Regions from separate parts of the Kitasatospora sp. NPDC042419 genome, predicted to be linked through region 1. Evidence: riboswitches for the same ligand, from Rfam matches in the RefSeq annotation. Region 1 holds a riboswitch; each other region holds the start of a gene.
The links. A riboswitch is a leader RNA that binds a small molecule or an ion and turns the genes downstream of it on or off. The one in region 1 is predicted to bind cyclic di-AMP.
Positions count from the first base shown of each region.

Region 2: linked by a shared signal. The riboswitch ahead of AC067J_RS07240 (M23 family metallopeptidase) and the one ahead of AC067J_RS01705 (C40 family peptidase) in region 1 are both predicted to bind cyclic di-AMP.
Region 3: linked by a shared signal. The riboswitch ahead of AC067J_RS22430 (LysM peptidoglycan-binding domain-containing protein) and the one ahead of AC067J_RS01705 (C40 family peptidase) in region 1 are both predicted to bind cyclic di-AMP.
Region 4: linked by a shared signal. The riboswitch ahead of AC067J_RS11185 (glycoside hydrolase family 16 protein) and the one ahead of AC067J_RS01705 (C40 family peptidase) in region 1 are both predicted to bind cyclic di-AMP.

Region 1 is NZ_JBWKAW010000001.1:377,533-380,794, reverse strand. Features, by position in the region: gene AC067J_RS01710 (C40 family peptidase) at 1-752, shown strand, start outside; cyclic di-AMP (ydaO/yuaA leader) riboswitch at 1,118-1,270, shown strand; gene AC067J_RS01705 (C40 family peptidase) at 1,281-2,465, shown strand; gene AC067J_RS01700 (C40 family peptidase) at 2,692-3,262, shown strand, end outside.
Region 2 is NZ_JBWKAW010000003.1:27,040-30,301, reverse strand. Features, by position in the region: gene AC067J_RS07250 (alpha/beta fold hydrolase) at 1-276, opposite strand, end outside; gene AC067J_RS07245 (YiaA/YiaB family inner membrane protein) at 547-837, opposite strand; cyclic di-AMP (ydaO/yuaA leader) riboswitch at 1,083-1,241, shown strand; gene AC067J_RS07240 (M23 family metallopeptidase) at 1,254-2,123, shown strand; gene AC067J_RS07235 (hypothetical protein) at 2,262-3,262, opposite strand, start outside.
Region 3 is NZ_JBWKAW010000011.1:264,271-267,532, forward strand. Features, by position in the region: gene AC067J_RS22425 (cytochrome P450 family protein) at 8-1,306, shown strand; cyclic di-AMP (ydaO/yuaA leader) riboswitch at 1,536-1,683, shown strand; gene AC067J_RS22430 (LysM peptidoglycan-binding domain-containing protein) at 1,689-2,657, shown strand; gene eno (phosphopyruvate hydratase) at 2,911-3,262, shown strand, end outside.
Region 4 is NZ_JBWKAW010000004.1:301,471-304,732, forward strand. Features, by position in the region: gene AC067J_RS11180 (esterase/lipase family protein) at 1-700, shown strand, start outside; cyclic di-AMP (ydaO/yuaA leader) riboswitch at 1,083-1,250, shown strand; gene AC067J_RS11185 (glycoside hydrolase family 16 protein) at 1,253-2,530, shown strand; gene AC067J_RS11190 (hypothetical protein) at 2,619-3,188, opposite strand.

The DNA of each region.
Region 1 (3,262 bases):
GTCTGGCCGAGGTGGCCGGTGCGCAGTACCGCACCGGCGGCATCGACCCGTCGGTGCAGCTGATGCTCTCCTCCGACCCGTCCGGCTACCTGGACAAGGCCTCCAGCGTGCAGCAGGCCAGCTCCAGCCAGACCGAGGCGCTCAAGGGCCTCCAGGACCAGCAGCGCCGGCTGGACCAGCAGAAGGCCGAGGCGGCCGCCGTCCTGGCCTCGCTGGACACCACCACCAAGGACCTGAACCAGTCCAAGGCCGAGGTCAACAAGAAGCTCAAGGAAGCCCAGGACCTGCTGAACTCGCTCAGCGCCGCCGACCGCGCGGCCCTGAAGGCGGCCCAGCAGCAGCAGGAGCGGGCCTCGCGCGGAGGGAGCGAGCGGCCCGACCTGGGCGCGCTGCCGCAGGCCTCCGGCATGGCCGGCGCCGCGGTGGCCAACGCGATGGCCCAGCAGGGCAAGCCCTACGGCTGGGGCTCCACCGGTCCGAGCAGCTTCGACTGCTCCGGCCTGATGGTCTGGGCGTACGGCAAGGCCGGCGTCTCGCTGCCGCGCACCTCGCAGGCGCAGGGCAACTACGGCACCCGGGTGCCGTCGCTCGCCGAGGCGCAGCCGGGCGACCTGATCATCTACCGCGACGACCGCAGCCACGTCGCCATGTACATCGGCAACGGCATGGTGGTCCACGCGCCGCGCACCGGTGACGTCATCAAGGTGATGAAGGCCGACGCCATGAAGATCAACACGATCCGCCGCGTCTGACGCGTCCGGGGTGTCCGGCCGTCCGACGGTCCGTCACGACACGCCCGCGGGCCCGCCGAAGGCCCTGTGATCCGCGCCACCTCCGAACGGGGGTGGCGCGGGTGTTTCGGCCACCGGTTCGACCGCGGGGTGAGGAATGATCAGCTCCGCGTGGAGCGGTGGTCACACCTGGTCATATTCACAAAAGAACTTGGGCATTCTTCTGGCTTTTTTCCGACAAGGATTTGAACGGATCACGGATCTGTTACTAGGGTCGTGTCTCGAACCACCGCACAGTCGATCACCCAGCCTGGGTGGCGGCGGGGGTTTCCGTCGAGTTCGTGAAGCAGCGGGACGGGCAGTCGCCCGTCCGAGTGAGAGCCCAGCAGTCGGGGGCGCTGTGGAGTGGAGCCGGGGAACCACGTTCCTCCGGGGTGAATCGGCGCCAGGTCGTCCGCGTGAGCGGCCGGTGAGGCGTCGTAGGGCACGCTTCCGCCCGAACCCGTCAGCTCACCCGGTAGGCGGATGAGGAAGAAGGAGTCCGCCTTCGTGGCGTCCCATCGTCGTCCCAAGCCCGCCGGCCGTGCCCGGGTCTCCGTCCTGACCGGCCTCGCCGCCGCGGCCGTCGCGCTCTCCGCGCAGTCCGGCGCCCACGCCGACCCGGCCCCGACCAAGGACCAGGTCAAGGAGCAGGTCGACCAGCTCAACGAGCAGGCCGAGATCGCCACCGAGAAGCTCAACGGCGCCCAGGCCAAGCAGCAGGAGCTGCAGAAGCAGGTCGGTGAGCTGCAGGACAAGGTGGCCCGTCAGCAGGCCGTGGTGACCGAGGCGCAGGGCGGCCTCTCCGAGATCGCCGGCGAGCAGTACCGCACCGGCGGCATATCGCAGACCGTCCAGCTGATGCTCTCCTCCAGCCCGGACAACTTCCTGAACCAGGCCGACGCCCTGAACCAGGCCGGCTCGACCCAGTCCGGCGCGCTGAAGGAGCTCCAGGAGCAGCAGCGCAGGCTCGACCAGGACCGCACCGAGACCCAGGGCAAGCTCGGCGAGCTGGAAGCCACCACCCAGCAGCTGAAGGCCTCCAAGGAGGAGGTCCAGGCCAAGCTGGCGAAGGCCCAGGACCTGCTCAACACCCTGACCGAGCAGGAGCGCCAGGCGATCCGCGCGGCCGAGGAGAAGGCCGCCGCCGAGGCCAAGGCGAAGGCGGAGGCCGCGAAGGCCGAGGCTGCCAAGGCCGCCAAGGCGAAGGCCGACGCCGAGCGCGCCTCCCGTGACAACGAGCGCAGCAACCTCAGTGCGCCGGCCGCCCAGACTCCGTCCGCCCCGGCCTCCTCGGCCCCCGCGGCCGCCGCGCCCAAGCCGGCCGCGCCCGCCGCCAACAGCTCGCGCGCCGCCGCCGCGATCGCCGCGGCGGAGAGCAAGCTCGGTGCCCCGTACGTCTACGGCGCCACCGGCCCGAACTCCTTCGACTGCTCCGGCCTCACCGGCTGGGCCTACGCCCAGGCGGGCGTGTCGCTGCCGCGCACCTCGCAGGCGCAGGCCGGTGCCGGCACCCGGATCGGCTCGGACATCTCCCAGGCCCAGCCCGGCGACCTGGTGATCTTCTACGGCGACCGGCACCACGTCGGCATCTACGTGGGCGGCGGCCAGGTCATCCACGCCCCCAAGCCGGGTGCCTCGGTCCGCTACGAGGCGGCCTCCAACATGCCGGTCAACTCCATCGTGCGCCTCTGATCCCCGATCACGCGGCCTGCGCAGGCCCGGTCTCCCCGCGGGGGAGGCCGGGCCTGCGGCTTTCCCGCCACTCGTGCTGATGTCCGAAAAGGAGTCAAATATTCGGGTTGGGAGGGGTTTGGACTCGGTTGCCCGGACTCGCTAACGTCTGCCACCGGACTCCCGCTTCCAGCCGCCCTCCCCGGGGCGGCGGCGGGCCCTGCCGCAGGATCGGAGCCGACGCCGCATGCCCGTGCACCGCCGTTCCCCGCTGTCAGGCGCGCACGCCCTCGCCCGGGCGCTGGTGCTCACCGCGGCGGCCACCACCGCGCTGGGCGTGGCGACCGGAGGCACCGCCCAGGCCGCACCCGGCTCCCCGGACGGTCCGGCCAACCGCAAGGACGTCAAGGCCCAGGTGGAGCAGCTCTACGACGAGGCCGAGCAGGCGTCCGAGCGGTACAACGCCGCCCAGGAGGCCCAGCAGAAGCTCCAGCACGAGACCGGCACGCTCCAGCAGCAGATCGCCGTCGCCCAGGACGAGCTCAACCAGCTCCGCGGCGACCTCGCCGCGGTCGCCGGCGCCGAGTACCGGAGCGGCGGCATGGCGCAGACCGTCCAGCTGATGCTCTCCGCCGACCCGGAGGGCTACCTCTCCCGGGCCCGAAGCCTCGACCAGGTCGCCGAGCGGCAGAACGAGACGCTCCGCGAGGTGGTCGCCCGGCAGCGCGGGCTCGACCAGCGCCGGGCCGAGACCTCCGCCAAGCTCGCCGAGCTGGACCAGACCCGCAAGGCGCTCGCCGAGGGCAAGCAGCAGATCC
Region 2 (3,262 bases), on a different contig from region 1:
GAGGTGGTCGAGCAGGGCGAGGGTGTCGCGGGCGATCGCGGCGGGCGAGTAGTCGTCCCAGGCGATCGAGGAGTCGCCGAAGCCGCGCAGGTCCATGGTGATCACCCGGTGGCCGGCGGCGGTCAGCAGCGGCCGCAGGTGCCGGTACGCGGCCCGGCTGTCGAGCATCCCGGGGAGCAGGACGACGGGGGCGCCCTCGCCGTGCCCGGAGTCGTCGAAGGCGAGCCGGCCGCCGGGGAGGTCGAGGTAGCGGGTGACGGGGACGGTGCCGGTCATGGTGGGCCTCCTCGGTCCGCCGCGGGGCGGGTGCCGCGCGGGTTCGGGTCGTCGGCGAGTGCGCCGATAGCCATAAAGCTAAGGCTAATAGCCTTAGCCGTCAAGCTATCGACCATGATCCGAGGTGGCGGCTCCGGAAGGGCCTCCGGGCGGAGCGGTTCCGGAGGTGGCCCCGGGGTGGGGGCCGGCGCGGGTTCCGGGGTGGGCCCGCGAGGCGGCCCCGTGGGGTGCGGCCCCGCGCTGGGCGGCCCCGTGGGGTGCGGCCGCGCCTCAGACTCCCTCCACCTTGAACGGGTCGTGCTCGGCCAGCAGCTTGTCGAGCCGCGCCTGGTCGACCCGGGTGACCAGGTCGGTGGACTCCTGCCGGTCCCGGATCACCTTGGCCAGCGTGAACGCCGAGGTGATGGTGTAGAGCAGGCCGAGGCCGAGGAAGGCCCGGGTCCAGGGCTCGACCGGGAGGTAGGCGATCCCGACCGCGAGGGCGACGGCGGAGAGGGTGAAGGACAGTACGGCCTGGACGTAGTACGCGGCCGTGGTGCGTGACTGCATCGGTGCGCTCATGGCGCCAGGATGGCCGCGCCGCCGCCGGCCGCACATGAGTAGAAGTACTCAGATGGGGGGCCGTTCGTTGACGTCCTATCACGTTCGGTAGTGTCAGTTGTCGTCAATCGTCCCAAAACGCCCATCGGGCCGCGTGGTGCCCGGGCCGTATCCCGCCCTCCTCAACGGATGGCTTGGAATCGGGGGCCTCTCGGATTAACGTTTGATAACGCAGCGCGGTCCTCAACGCCGTACCCAGACGGCACCGTGCGCCGTCGCCTAATCCCGCCGGCCGGCCTCCGGGCAGGCCAGGGAGCCGGGGAACCACGTTCCTTGGGGTGAATCGGCCGGGCCCAGGCCCAGCCGTAGGAGACCTTCCTGCTCCGAACCCGTCAGCTAACCCGGTAGGCGCGAAGGAAGGAAAGGAGCGCGCCTCCGTGGCGTCGACGCACACCCCGGCACACCCGTCCGGCCCCTCCGCCGGTACCCAGCTGCTCGACCACCCCCGCCCCGCGGCCCACTCGGGCCCGTACGGCGGCCCGGCCGACGAGACCGCTCCGCCGGCCGCGGAGACCAACCGGCACCGGATGCCCCGTCAGACCCGCGGCACCGCTCCGCTGCTCGGCGTCACCGCCGTCGCCGCCACCCTGGGCGCCACCGGCTTCGCCTCCGCGACCCCGGCCGCCGCACCCGCCGTCGAGACCCCGGACGAGACCCCGGTCGCCCTCACCGCCGACCCCGGCCTCGCCCTCGCGGCCCGGATCCAGCAGCAGGCCGACAGCCAGCGCACCGCCGCCGAGGAGACCGCCCGGGTGCAGGCCGCCCAGGAGGCCGAGGCCAAGCGCGCCGCCCAGCTCGCCCAGCAGGCGCAGGCCAAGCGCGCCGCCGAGGAGGCCGAGAAGGCCAAGCTCGCCGCCATCAACCTGCCGGTGCGCGACTACAACCTCTCCGCCCACTACGGCCAGAGCGCCCGCTACTGGGCCCACCTGCACACCGGCCTGGACTTCGCCGCCGACACCGGCACCGCCGTCTACGCGGTCGGCCAGGGCACCATCACCTCGGCCGGCTGGGCCGGCGCCTACGGCTACCGGATCGTCGAGACCCTGCCCGACGGCACCGAGATCTGGTACTGCCACCTCTCCTCGATCATCAAGGGCTCCGGCAAGGTCGTCCCCGGCCAGCAGATCGGCAAGGTCGGGGCCACCGGCAACGTCACCGGCCCGCACCTGCACGTGGAGGTCCGGCCCGGCGGCGGCGCCCCGGTCGACCCGGAGAGCTGGTTCGAGCAGCGCGGCGTCACCCCCTGACACCCTGAACCCCACCGCCACCGCCACCGCCGGCCGCCGGACAGCACCGGGGCCGACCGGCGGGCACCGGGGCCCCTAGGACGCCGAGGAGCCCCGGCCCGGTCCACCGAGGACCGCGCCGGGGCTCCCGCGCATCCGTCAGGCCCCGGGCCGCTCCGTGACCGGCTCCGCCGGCCCGTCCCCGGTCCCGTCCCCCGACGCACCCTCCGACGCGTCCGGCGACGCCTCGTCCCACGACTCGTCCCACTGCTCGTCCCAGGACTCGTCCGACGGCTCCTCCGGCAGCCCCGCCAGGTACGCGTCGATCTCCGCCTGCCCCGGCTCCGGCGCCAGCTCCGGGAACTCCTCCACCAGCAGCCGCGGCAGCCCCGGCACCGTCCACTCGCCCGACAGCTCCAGCGCCGCCTCGACCGCCGCCTCCTCGAACGCCCCGAAGTCCCCGGTCAGCTCCGCCGGCATCGGCCGGCCCAGCGCGGTCAGCGCCTCCAGGTTCCGGTAGCTGCGCTGCATCAGCCCCTGCTCCAGCAGCCGCCGCGCACCGTCCGAGGCCATCCCGACCGCCAGCTCCCTGGTCCCGCCGCCCCAGCCCCCGTCGTCCACCGGGTCCAGCGTGCCGTCCTCCTCCAGCGCCGCGAACGCCGCCAGCCGGTCCTCCTCCGCCAGCCCGCCGAACTCCTCCAGCCAGGACCGCACCGCCGCCCCGTCGGCGGTGTCCACCCCGGCCGCGCGCAGCAGCAGCGTGTACAGCCGCGGCCAGGTCACCAGGTCGGCCCGGCGCAGCAGCCCGGCCGCCAGCTCGCCCTGCCACTCGGCCTCCGCGTGCAGCCGCTCCTGCCGCTTGGCGTTCAGCCGCTTCGCGGCCCGCTGGTGGTCGATCAGCAGCCGCACCGCGGCGCCGTACGCCAGTGGATCCTGCCCGGGCCCGGGCTGGACGTACAGGTGCAGCCGCTCGTACAGCAGGTGTTCGACCGCACCCGAGGTCAGCTCGGGCCAGCCGTCGTGCATCCTGCCCCCGCCCAGCTCCAGCAGCGCCAGCACCGCCCGCAGCGGGCCCCCGGGCACCGGCGAGCGGCCCTCCGACTCCGCCCAGGAGAGCAGTTCGGCGGCCTTGGTGCGCGGGGCGAGCCGCAGGTCTTCGT
Region 3 (3,262 bases), on a different contig from region 1:
TCGTCCCATGCCAGTTCAGCCCGCCTCCGCCCGCCCTCCGCTCTTCACCTGGGAGTTCGCCGCAGACCCGTACCCGGCGTACGCGTGGCTGCGGGAGCACGAGCCGGTGCACCGCACCACCCTGCCGAGCGGGGTGGAGGCGTGGCTGGTGACGCGGTACGCGGACGCCCGGCAGGCGCTGGCGGACGGCCGGCTCTCCAAGAACCCGGTGCACCACAGCGAGCAGGCGCACCGCACCGGCCGGGTCGGCATCCCGGGCGAGCGCCAGGCCGACCTGATGACGCACCTGCTGAACATCGACCCGCCGGACCACACCCGGCTGCGCCGCCTGGTGTCGAAGGCGTTCACGCCGCGCCGGGTGGCGGCGTTCGAGCCGCGCGTGCAGCAGCTGACCGACCGGCTGATCGACGGTTTCGCGGCGCGCGGGAGCGCCGACCTGATCCACGAGTTCGCGTTCCCGCTCCCCATCTATGCGATCTGCGACCTGCTCGGGGTGCCCGCCGAGGACCAGGACGACTTCCGGGACTGGGCCGGGATGATGATCCGGCACGGCGGCGGCCAGCGCGGCGGCGTGGGGCGTGCGGTGAAGAGGATGCGCGCCTACCTCGCGGAGCTGATCCACCGCAAGCGGGCGGACCTCGGCGACGACCTGATCTCGGGGCTGATCCGGGCCAGTGACCACGGCGAGCACCTCACCGAGAACGAGGCCGCGGCGATGGCCTTCATCCTGCTCTTCGCCGGATTCGAGACGACGGTCAACCTGATCGGCAACGGCACCTACGCCCTGCTGCGCAACCCCGGTCAGCGCGCCCTGCTCCAGGAGTCGATCGCGCGGGGCGAGAGCGGTCTGCTGGAGACCGGGATCGAGGAGCTCCTCCGCTACGACGGGCCGGTGGAGCTGGCGACCTGGCGGTTCGCGACCAGCCCGCTGACCATCGGCGGGGTGGAGATCCCGGTCGGTGACCCGGTGCTGGTGGTGCTCGCGGCGGCGGACCGGGATCCGGCGCGGTTCGCCGACGAGAACACCCTCGACCTGGCCCGTGCGGACAATCCGCACCTGGGCTTCGGGCACGGCATCCACTACTGCATCGGCGCCCCGCTCGCGCGGCTGGAGGGGAGGGCCGCGCTGACCACCCTGCTCACCCGGCTGCCCGATCTGCGGCTCGCCGCGGGCCCGGAGGACCTGCGGTGGCGAGGTGGTCTGATCATGCGTGGACTTCGTGAACTTCCGGTGGAATTCACTCCGGAGAAAGCGCCCACGGAGGCCCCTTCCGGACCTTCCGCCGACGCCCCTTCCGGTGGCTGAGGCGGACCGCGACACGCTGACGGAGGGCCTCCGACCCGCCTCGGCCGGGGGTCTGAACCGCCATCAACCCGGACATAGCGCTTCCGTTGGTGGGCAATCGATCACCCGGCGTGATTTCCGTGTGATATCGAAGATATGAGCTTGTGATTGCTCGGCAGATCTGTCTACTCTCCCTGGAGTTCGCAGCTGCGAGCCCCGAGCACGGAACGCCGAGTCCTGCCCGCCGTGCTACGGGAAACCGACCAGAACCCTGGGCAGGGGCGGGGGAACCAGGTTTGTTGCCGTCCCCACGGCTTGGGGTGAAGCCGCCTCGTGCGGCCGGGCCACCTCCCGGTCCGAACCCGACAGCTCACCTCGCAGGCGTGCGGAGAGGGACCCCTTCATGCTGTTCGTTGGAAACGGCCGTCACCGTCGTCGCACCCAGACCGAGAAGGCCATCGCCGTTGCCGGTGTCGCCGGCGTCGGCCTGGCGATGCCTATCCTGAGCGCCACCGGCGCCTCCGCCGCCCCGGTCTCCACCTGGGACGCGGTCGCCCAGTGCGAGGCCGGCGGCAACTGGAGCATCAACACGGGCAACGGCTTCTACGGCGGCCTGCAGTTCACCTCCAGCACCTGGAAGGCGTTCGGCGGCACCGCGTACGCGCCGCAGGCCAACCAGGCCTCCAAGGCGCAGCAGATCTCGGTGGCGGAGAAGGTCCTCGCCTCGCAGGGCCCGGGCGCCTGGCCCGTCTGCTCCAAGAAGGCGGGCCTGAGCAAGGGCGGTGCCCCGGCGGCGGTCGACACCTCGACGGACGCCAAGCCGGCGGCCCAGCAGCCGACGGCGCCGAAGCACGCCTCGCCGCAGCCCGAGACGCCGAAGCCGGCCCAGCAGCCGCAGCAGGCCCCGAAGCACGCCGCGCCGAAGCCGCAGGCCCAGCCGCAGCAGCAGGCGCCGAAGCAGCAGGCGCAGCAGTACGTGCAGCAGCGCGCCGCCGAGCAGGCCCAGCCGCAGGTGCAGCAGCAGGCCCAGGCCCCGTCGTTCTCCGGCAAGTCCGGCTGGGACGCCGACGCGAAGGTGTTCTGGTACCAGAACAACGGTGGCTGGTACTGGACCAGCCACCAGAGCGTCTACCAGCAGTACGCCGGCCAGGCCGCGGGTCAGGACGCCCGCCCGGCCGCCGCCCAGAGCGCCCCGGCCGCCCCGCAGCGCGCCGCCCACGGCTACACCGTCCAGGCCGGCGACACGCTCGCCGGTATCGCCGCCGGCCAGGGTGTCTCCGGTGGCTGGCAGGCGCTGTACGACGGCAACCGCGGCACCGTCGGCGCCGACCCGGACCTGATCGTCCCCGGCCAGGTGCTGACCCTCGGCTGACGCCGGTTCGGCCGGCGGACCGGCGGAGGGGGCGGGGCCGGCCGGGCTCGTCCCCCTTCGTCCGGATCCGGGCCCCTCCCGTGGGGCAACCAGGTGAACTACCGGTGGGTAGCCGTGCCACACGCTGAGACGGGACCGAGGCCGACGTGGCCCCGAGAGCCCGTGCGGTTAGGCTCTGGTCGTAACGACTCCGCAATCGTCCGGCCGACAGCACCCACCGTCAGCCGAACCTGCTTCCGCTAGGAGATGCCTCGTGCCGTCCATCGATGTCGTCGTAGCCCGTGAGATCCTCGACTCGCGTGGCAACCCCACGGTCGAGGTCGAGGTCGGCCTCGACGACGGCAGCACCGGCCGTGCCGCTGTCCCGTCGGGTGCCTCCACCGGTGCCTTCGAGGCGCTGGAGCTCCGCGACGGCGACAAGAACCGCTACTTCGGCAAGGGCGTGGAGAAGGCCGTCCTGGCCGTCATCGAGCAGATCGGCCCGGAGCTGGTGGGCTACGACGCCACCGAGCAGCGCCTGATCGACCAGGCCATGCTGGACCTGGACGCCACCCCGGACAAGTCCTCGCTCGGCGCCAACGCCATCCTGGGCGTCTCGCTGGCCG
Region 4 (3,262 bases), on a different contig from region 1:
CGTCGTCGCGTGGAGCAAGGGCGAGGCCGCGGCCCGCGCGTACGTCTCGTCGGTGCGCCCGGCCTGGGGACGGGCGTACGCGGGTGACGTCCGCCGCCTGGTCACGCTCGGCGGGCCGCACGGCGGCCTCGACTACGTCTACGCGCACGGCTGGGCCTTCTCCCTCGCCACCTGGCCGGCCTGCGGCGGCACGGCCAACGCGCCGTCCCCGCACCTGTTCATGACCTGCTACGGGACGTACACCGCCCAGCCCTGCCTCGGGGTGCTGCCGAGCGGCGGGTACGACTGCTACCCGGGGCAGCGCCAGCTGCTCGCGCGCTGGGACGGCCGGTACGGGGTGGACGGCAGCGCGCAGGACTGGTGGACCACCTACTACGGAGGCCAGGGCTTCTACACCTCGGGCCAGGGCATCCAGGCCGCGATCGACGCGGGCTCGCTGATCGCGCCGCTCCAGCGGGCCGGGATCCCGGCGGCGGTCCGGACCTTCCTGCTGGCCGGCGGCTCGGCGGACATCCCGGGCGTGCTCAACGAGAACCGGGGGCCGAGCGACGGGATCGTCTTCACCGCGAGCGCGCTGGACACCACCGGGATCGGCACCGTCGGCGGCACCCGGCTGCTGTCCGGCCTCAACCACCTGGAGCTGGCCTGGGCACCCGAGGCGATGGGACAGGTGGCCGCCTGGCTCGACCAGCTGCCCTGAGGGGCCCGGGCGGCCCGGGCGCCTTCGCGGGCGCCCGCCCCGCCCGACGCCCGCGGCCTTCCCGACGCCCGTGGCCTTCCCGGCGCCTGCGCGCCCGCCCGCTCCGCCCGGCGCGCCCGCCCGCTCCGCCCGGCCGCCCCGCACCCGGGCACGGAGGGGCGCGCCGGGGCCGGAACGCTCCGCCGACGGGCGCGAGCCGGGCCGCTCGCCCAACTGATCAACTCCGCAGGCACGTTGATCATCCGCGCCGCCCGGTCTGTGAGCTGCGCGACAACCGCCCGTACGGAGTTGTCCGGTCCCCGACGGCCTGCCTAGCCTGCAGGGGCGTCCGCTGTCGCGGACTCCCGCCGTCGGGACGCCGAGTCCTGTCCACCCGCCGGTCGGCACCCGAGCACCACAGCGGACGGGAGCGGGGGACCCAAGGTCAGTGCCCCGGTCCGTGCGCCCCCGCGCCCCGGACCGCGGCTAGGGGTGAAGCCGCTCCACAGGCGGCCGGGCAACCTCAGCCCGAACCCGACAGCTCACCTCGCAGGCGTCGCAGAGGACCCAACCATGCCCACTGCCTCCCAGCAGCCTGCCCGGCGCCGCGCGCCCCGCCACGCCCGCCCCTCCCACCGGGGCCGCACCGCAGCCATAGCCGCCACCGGAGCGCTCGCCGTCACCGGCGCCGGTCTGCTCGGTGTCCCGGCCATTACCGGTGCCCAGGCCGCCACCGCGCCCGCCGCGGCCGCGCCCACCGTCACCCAGGACAGCCTCACCCCGGCCGCCATGGTCGCCGGCAAGGCCTCGGCCGCGTCACTCAGCGTCCACTCCTCGGCCTGCTTCACCGCCAAGACCGTCGGGGTCGGCATCCGCGACGCGGCCGGCCGCAACCTCGACTTCCCCGGCAGCGCGAGCAACGCGCAGATCTGCCCGAGCGGCCTGTCGATCACCACCGGCGCGCGCACCCTGGCGGCCGGCACCTACACCCAGTTCGGCTTCTGGCAGGACCTCGGCGGCGCCTGGCACAACCTGCCCTCCCGCCAGCTGGTGGTCTCCACCACCGCCACCCCGACCCCCACCCCGGCGCCGACGACGTCCCCCACCACGAGCCCGACGACGAGCCCCACCACGAACCCGACGACGCCCGCCACCGGTGCCCCCGTCGCGGGCAAGAAGCTGACCTGGTCCGACGAGTTCAGCGGCCCGATCGCCTACGGCTCCCGCTGGACCGGCGACCGGAGCAGCGCCTACCACTACGGCAACCACAACCCGGACGACAACAAGCTCGACTGGCTCAACAAGAACAACGTCAGCGTCTCGGGCGGCGCCGCCACCTTCACCGCCAAGCCGGGCGCCAACAAGCTGGAGAACGGCAAGCAGTCCTGGGACACCGGGCTGCTCACCACCGAGTACTCCAGCGAGGGCTTCCAGGTGAAGACCGGCGACTACGCCGAGACCCGGGTCAAGCTCCCCGCCGGCACCGGCGCCTGGCCGGCGCTCTGGACCTGGAAGAACGGCAACGGGGAGATCGACACCTTCGAGTACCACCCCGACAACCCGAACCTGCTGGAGCTGACCAACCACGTCAAGCCGGGCCACCTGTACTACACGGACGCCAAGGCGATCTCGAAGGACGGCTGGGTCACCATCGGCACCCACTACGGGGCCACCTCCGTCGACTGGTACGTCAACGGGGTCAAGGTCTTCTCGGACGGCAAGGGCGTCGGCACCAACTGGTCCGCGTACCTGATCCTCAACCTGTCCCTGAGCGCGGGGCAGTACCACCCCGCGCCCCAGGGCACCGCGCCGATCACCTTCGCCGCGGACTACGTCCGGGTCTACCGCTAGGACGCACCCGGCGGACGACACTTTGCAAAGTGACACTTTGCAAAGGCGTCCGGACGGAACCCGGAATACGTGGAGACCGCCGGCCCCGTCAGGAGCCGGTGGTCTCCACGACCCGGGTCGTGAACGGCTGCCGGTTGTTGGCCTCGTTCCGGTCGTCGTCGCTGCGCACCGCGACGTAGCCGCCCTCCAGGTCCCCGAGGGGCACGGTGGTGGCGAGCCGGACGGGGATCAGGGCGGTCGCGCTGTGGAACACGTCGAGCCCGGCCGGGAAGGTGCAGCGCACCCGGTGGCCGTTCTGGAACTCGTAGCAGTTCTCCGGGAAGAACGGGCCCTCGGCCGTCACCCCCTCCGGGAGGGTGACCACCACGGTGAACGTGGAGGCCGTCCGCTCCGGGCCTCCGTTGCCGATGAAGGCGTGCACCGTGGTGGTGCCGCCCGGCGCCACGGCATCCGGGTCCAGCCGGACCACCTCCAGGTCCGAGTCGGAGGGCGCGGGCACCGCGGGCGCAGCCGCCGCGTTCTCCTTGCCCGGGTCGGTGTCCGCCGCCGGGTCGGTGTCCGGACACGCCCACGCCGGTCCGGCGGCCAGCGCCACCAGCGCGGTCCCCGCCGTCAGCGACCTTCCGAGGAAACTCCGTACGGACCCTCTGCGCGACATCGCCGCTCACCCTGCCTCTGCGTTCGTGCGCCCGCGCCGTCGCGGGCACGTCCCGACCCAGAGTGACCGACCCG